Regions from separate parts of the Nitratireductor sp. WH36-1 genome, predicted to be linked through region 1. Evidence: predicted binding sites of a transcription regulator. Region 1 holds the regulator's gene; the other holds the start of a gene.
The links. Region 1 encodes LexA, which represses DNA repair genes until DNA is damaged. Its sites were predicted from a motif close to TGTTCNNNNTGTGTTCNG; they were not measured.
Positions count from the first base shown of each region.

Region 2: a site for LexA is predicted at 1,777-1,794, ahead of AC4PTT_RS15395 (PA0069 family radical SAM protein). Genes of this name have one in related genera too.

Region 1 covers NZ_CM178970.1:2,171,024-2,174,404, reverse strand. The annotation lists gene gyrA (DNA gyrase subunit A) at 1-156, opposite strand, end outside; gene AC4PTT_RS10215 (MarC family protein) at 388-1,020, shown strand; gene lexA (transcriptional repressor LexA) at 1,107-1,829, shown strand; gene AC4PTT_RS10205 (NAD(P)H-hydrate dehydratase) at 1,922-3,381, opposite strand, start outside.
Region 2 covers NZ_CM178970.1:3,172,156-3,175,536, reverse strand. The annotation lists gene rnhB (ribonuclease HII) at 1-327, opposite strand, end outside; gene AC4PTT_RS15395 (PA0069 family radical SAM protein) at 517-1,671, opposite strand; gene moaB (molybdenum cofactor biosynthesis protein B) at 1,902-2,456, opposite strand; gene AC4PTT_RS15385 (4-(cytidine 5'-diphospho)-2-C-methyl-D-erythritol kinase) at 2,434-3,333, opposite strand.

The DNA.
Region 1 (3,381 bases):
CACCGGCTTCAGACCATCGCGTGCATCCGGCAAGGCGCGGCTCACGATCACGCTCATCGCATAATCGAGATAAGAGCGCTGCATCTCCTCGACAATGGAAATCGGCTCGATTTCGTCGGGCTCGCCCGATCCGTTCGGCGTCGTCTGGTCAGTCAAAACGTGTCACATTCTTAATGAGGAATCACATACTCTTTATATATGAGCCGTCAGCGATTCTCCAATTGAGCATCCGTTTTTGATGACGGAAATCCAACGCAATTTCAGGCGCATACGAACCTCCTGGGGATGAGCGCCTTGACAAATTGCCGCAGGAAGCGAGCCTGCGTGAAGAATGAGGGCTTTTCCCTCGCATCCAAGCTGGGCTAGAGAGGCCGCAAGGAGAACCCGATGCCTGGTTACGATACCGTTTTCAACGCCTTCGTCACATTGCTGGTAACCGTCGACCCGCCAGGGCTTGCGCCGCTCTTTCTGGCGCTGACAGCGGGCATGAACCGCTCGGAGCGCAATCAGGTGGCCGTGCGCGCAGCCATCATCGGATTCGCCGTTCTGGCCCTGTTCGGCGTCGCTGGCAGCGCCATTCTGGCCGTGTTCGGCATCACGCTTCCCGCCTTCCGCGTGGCAGGCGGCCTGCTTCTTTTCTTCATCGCCTTCGAGATGATCTTCGAACGCCGCCAGGAGCGCCACGAAAAGAGCGCCGAGCGCGCGATCACGCGCGACATGATCCGCAACATCGCCGCCTTCCCGCTGGCCATTCCTCTGATCGCGGGTCCCGGCGCCATCTCGGCCACCGTGCTTCTTTCGGGCGAGTTCAATTCAATTCTTGGCACCATTGCGCTGCTTGGCATCCTGCTTGGAACGATCCTCCTCACCTATGCCGTTTTCACGCTGGCGGAGCGCGTGGACCGCTTTCTGGGCGAAACGGGACGCTCCATCCTGACGCGCCTCCTGGGCGTCATTCTGGCAGCCCTCGCGGTCCAGTTCGTGGCAGACGGAGCCAAGGCGCTTTTCGCTGCGCCATAGGCGCTGCAACCGGACGGTTGCGGAACACAACTGGAACATATAGAGTATGTTCTGGTTTTGTTTTTAACTGATTCTCGGTGGCGCCCATGCTGACCCGCAAGCAGCACGAACTTCTTCTGTTCATCCATGAACGACTGAAGGAGACCGGAATCCCGCCCTCCTTCGATGAAATGAAGGAGGCGCTCGACCTCGCCTCCAAGTCCGGCATTCACCGGCTGATCACGGCTCTGGAGGAGCGCGGCTTCATTCGCCGGCTCCCGAACAGGGCGCGTGCGCTGGAGGTTCTGCGGCTTCCCGATTCCATCGCGCCCGGCCTCAATTCCGGCGCGCGCGGCTTTTCGCCAAGCGTCATCGAGGGCAGCCTCGGCAAGACGCCCGCGCCAGCGGCCTCCAAGCCTGCCGCCAGCAATGATGACGCGCTTTCCGGCGTCGTTTCCGTACCTGTCATGGGCCGCATCGCTGCCGGTGTCCCCATCGACGCCATTCAGCACCAGACCCATTCCATCGCGGTTCCGCCGGACATGCTGACCGGTGGCGATCACTACGCGCTTGAGGTCAAGGGCGACTCGATGATCGATGCGGGCATTTTCGATGGCGACACGGTGATCATCCGCGAGACGCAGACCGCCAATCCCGGCGAGATCGTCGTGGCGCTGGTGGATCAGGAGGAAGCAACGCTGAAGCGCTTCCGCCGCAAGGGCGCATCTATTGCCCTTGAAGCGGCCAATCCGGCTTACGAAACCCGTATCTTCGGCCCCGACCGCGTCAAGGTGCAGGGTCGCCTCGTCGGCCTGATGCGCCGCTACTGAGTTTAAGACTATCCGGGGCGGCTTCAGGCATGCCCCGGTTCCGATGCCATCCGGCATCCAGAATGCGCGCTCTTTTCAAGCTCCGCATCGGTTCAGCCAACATCGTCCGGGAAGAGCGCCTGGAAGACATGCGGAAGCATCTCGGGGAGGTCTTCCGCAATCAGGCCCCGGCCAAACATCCCGCCAGCCTCTGCATGCAGCCACACGCCGGCCGATGCCGCCTCGAAGACCGGCATGCCCTGCGCCAGAAGGCTGACCACAATCCCGCACAGAACATCGCCAGAGCCCGCCGTCGCCAGGAAACGCGATCCGTTGGTGTTAATCGCGGCGCGCCCGTCCGGGCAGGCGACGACCGTGTCCGCCCCCTTCAGGATGATCACCGCTCCTGAGCGCTCTGCCGCTGCGCGCGCACGCTCCACCTTGGACATGGAAGCGTCAGCCGCGAGATCGCCGAAGAGGCGCGCGAATTCACCGTCATGCGGCGTCAGCACGGTCGCTAAGGCGGAGCTTCTCACGGCCTCGAAGAGCGTATCGGGCGCATCGGCAAAGGCGGTGATGGCGTCGGCATCCAGCACCAGCCCTTTCAGCCCTTCATCGCGCTCCAGAAAGCCCAGCGCGAAGCTGCGCGTGCGCTCGCCTGTGCCGGCTGCCGGACCGAGAACGGCGGCTGTCGGTTTTCGCTCATCGAGGAAGGCGATGAGTTCATCCACCGCCTCCGCCTTGCGCAGCATGATCGAGGTCAGGTGCATCGCGTTCACCGACAGGGCGTTTGCAGGCGAAAGCACCGTCACGGCCCCTGCCCCGGCGCGCGCCGCGCCACGCGCGGCAAGCCGCGCTGCACCAGTGGATGCGCCACCGCCCGAAACGACGGCCACATGACCACGCACATATTTATGCGCATCGATCTCCACCGCCGGCACGCCGTCGCGCCAGAGCGCCGGACCATTCTCCCAGAGGGCGATATCCATTGATGCAAGCGCCATCTCGGCAATGCCGATATCGGCCACGACCAGCTCGCCGCACAGGCGTCGACCGGGCATGAGCAGATGCCCCGGCTTTTTGCGGAAAAACGTGACGGTCAGGTCCGCATCGAAGCAGCTGCCGAGGGGCTTGCCCGTGAGACCCGAAAGACCGGACGGAAGATCCACGGCAACCACCGGGACGCCCGCAGCCGCAACCCGCTCGATGAGCTCGGCTTCAATGCCTTCGATTGGCTTTGAAAGCCCCGCGCCATAAAGCGCATCAACCACCACCCAGCCGGTCTCGGGGCGAAAATCGGCCAGCGCCTCGGGCGTTACAAAACAGTCTTCACGCGCCCTGGCGGCATCGCTGTCTTCCCGCGGCGCAGCATCGGCGAACAGGCGGACATTCACGCCGCGCTCGGCCAGAAGCCGCGCAATGACATAGCCGTCACCGCCATTGTTGCCCGGTCCACAGAGAACCGCGACGCCGGCAGCGCCGGAAAACCGCTCGAGGATAAGATCAGCCACCGCCGCGCCGGCATTGCGCATCAGCCCGTACCCGTCATGAGGGCCGGCTGCGATGGCCGCGC
Region 2 (3,381 bases), 1.0 Mb from region 1:
GCTCGCACGCAGAATGTTGGTTTCGTCGATGCTGGTCGCGCAAAGAGAGGCGACGGACACGCTGACTGCCATGTCCAGAATGTTCTCATAGAGACGGTCGCGCGCCTCGGCGGAGAGACGCTTGGAATCGTCCAGCCCTTCGGGCAGGCGGTTGCCATCCAGAATGACGGCGGCGGCCACCACGGGACCGGCAAGCGGGCCGCGGCCTGCTTCATCCAGACCGGCGACAGGCGCCATGCCTTCGCGCATGAGTGCCGCTTCCATCTGGAAATCGGGACGAACGGGGAGGTCGAAGAGAGTGGGAGAATCGGAACGCGTACGAGCCATGGTGCGGCGATGCTCGCATCGGTTCCGATTCTCCGCAAGGTCTTCCCGGCGCAAGGGGCGGAAAAGCCGGGAAGCTTCCGTCGGCCCACGGGGATGCAAAGCCTGACGGGATTTCTGCGCCGCGCCCGAGCGCGCCGGTGTTCATGTGGGGAGGCGGGTCCGGTGGCGCTGGAGTGGACGCAAGGGAACCTAGAGAAGCATGAGCTGCTCGCCTCCCGGTGTGGGCGGGGTGAAGAGATCGCTCCTCAGCCGGCGCTTCTCCTGATTGAGGCCAAGCCGTTTGGCGGCGATCTCGAACCGGCGACCGATCTGCCAGGCATAGGGGCCGGCGCCTTTCATCCGCTTGCCCCACTGGGCGTCGTAATCCTTTCCGCCACGCATGGAGCGGATCAGCGAAACGACATGGCGATAACGATCGGGCGCATGGCGCAGCAGCCATTCCTTGAAGATGGGGCTCACCTCCAGCGGCAGGCGCAGGATGATGTAACCCGCCTCACGCGCGCCGGCGGTCGCTGCCGATTCCAGAATGCGCTCGATCTCGCAATCGGTGAGGCCGGGAATGACGGGGCCCATCATCACGGAGGCGGGGATGCCTGCCTCCGTCAGCGCGCGCACCGTTTCCAGCCGGCGCGACGGGGTGGCGGCGCGCGGCTCCATGGTGCGCGCCAGCTTGCGGTCGAGCGTGGTGACGGAGAGTGCGACCTTGGCCAGCCCCTGCTCGGCCATGCGGGAGAGGATGTCCATGTCGCGCATGACGAGCGCAGATTTGGTGACGATGCCGACCGGATGTTTGTGCGCCTCCAGCACTTCGAGAATCTCGCGCATGATGCGGTATTTCTTCTCGATGGGCTGGTAGGGGTCGGTGTTGGTGCCGATGGCGATGGTGCGCGGCTCATAGCCGGGCTTTGCGATCTCACGCTCCAGAAGGCGGGCGGCATCCGGTTTGGCAAACAGCTTTGCCTCGAAGTCGAGCCCGGCCGAAAGCCCCATATAGGCGTGGGTGGGGCGTGCGAAGCAGTAGACGCAGCCATGCTCGCAGCCGCGATACGGATTGATGGACCGGTCGAAGGAAATGTCCGGCGAGCTGTTGCGCGTGATGATGGTGCGCGGCTTCTCCACCTGCACTTCGGTCTTGAAGGGCGGCAGTTCCTCGATGGAACCCCAGCCATCATCGAAGACATGCCGCGACACCGGTTCGTAACGTCCCGACGGGTTGATGCCTGCGGCACGACCGCGCCGGCGTTCGGCATCGATGCGGATGCCGGACCGGTCGATCACCGTGTTGGCCACCGCGGCGCCACCGCCATTGAAGGCGGCCGTATCTGCTCTGGTCATCTGTTCCATGGGTCACTCCATGCCTGGGCGATGTGGCCGGCTTTCTGGAACGCGGGAACTGGCGGAAAGCGGAATCAGCATCGCTGCCGATGAATCTATTCCTATCGAACAAATGAGAACAAAGCAAGAACTTTAATCGGGGAACGGAACAGCCGTGTTTATCCACAGGCGTCAGGAGCCAGCATCCATGTGGATGCCAGCCTGGCTTGAAACAGGTTTTTGGAGAGGTGGGGTGCCGCTCAGGCGGACTTGCCGCCGCCGCGCTTCAGATGTTCGGCAAGTCGCGGCATGATTTCCACGAAATTGCAGGGCATGTGGCGGTAGTCGAACTGGTCCCTGAGGATGCCGTCCCAGGCATCGCGGCAGGCGCCCGTGGAGCCGGGCAGGGCGAAGACGAAGGTCTGGTCGATGAGGCCGGCGGTTGCGCGCGACTGGATGGTGGAGGTGCCGATCTTCTCAAAGGAGATGCGGTGGAAGACATGCGAAAAGCCATCCATGCGCTTGTCGAACAGCGGTTCGAGCGCTTCGGGCGTCACATCGCGACCGGTGAAGCCGGTGCCGCCGGTGGTGATGACGGCATCAATGCCGGCATCGGCGCACCAGAGTTTGACGGCCATGCGGATGGCCTCGACATCGTCGGCAACGATCCTGCGGTCGGTGAGCGTGTGGCCCGCCGCCTCGATGCGTTCGGCAAGCGTCTGGCCGGAGCGGTCATCTTCGAGCCCGCGCGTGTCCGAGACGGTGAGCACGGCGAAGCGCACGGGGATGAATTCACGGGTGGGCGTGGTCGGCATCTGGCTGCTCCGCTGCAAGGGTTTCGGTTTCAAGGACGAACCATTCGGGATGTTCGCAGGCAAGGGCGCGCCGGGCGCGCGCTGCCGCATCCGCTGATGAGAAAATTCCGAAACAGGTGGCGCCCGAACCCGACATGCGCGCGGTCAGCGCGCCGGCCCGCCTGAGAGCCCCAAGACCAACTTCGATCTGGGGCACGAGGCGGCGCGCTGGCATTTCCAGATCGTTGCGCGCGCCATCCAGCCAGCGGACGGCCGTTGCGGCGTCGGGCAGGTCCTCAAGGGCGGGAAGCGGAGCGTTGTCGCGCCGCTCAAGCGCTGAAAAGACTTCAGGCGTTGAGAGCGGAATGTTGGGGTTCACCAGAACGAGCGGCAGGGCGGGGAAGGCGGGGAGCGTTTCCAGAGCCTCACCGATGCCGCGCGCGATGAGGGGTTTGGAGGCAAGGCACATGGGCACGTCGGCCCCAAGCCGGAGGCCAAGGCGGATGAGATCGGTCTCGTTTATGGCGAGGTCCCAGTGGCGGGCGAGCAGGCGCAGGGCCGCAGCCGCATCGGCGGAGCCGCCGCCAACGCCCGATGCAACGGGCAGGTTCTTTTCCAGATGGAGCCGCACCGGCGCGCGCGCATCGCCGCCGAAGGTCTCGCGCAGGAGATCGCGGGCGCGGGTGACGAGATTGCCGGACCCGATGGGCACATGAGCGGCGTAATGGCCTGATACGAAGAAATCGTCTTCCGCGCCGTCTTCCACTTCCAGAAGATCACCATCGCCGGTGAAGGCCACCAGCGTATCGAGCAGATGAAACCCGTCCGCGCGTCTTCCGACGACATGCAGTGCCAGATTCACCTTGGCGGGCGCGATCATGCTGCCGTGTGGGGACATGTGAGGGGCCGGGTCCTGACCTTGAAGATGGAGGGAGCACCGGACCGA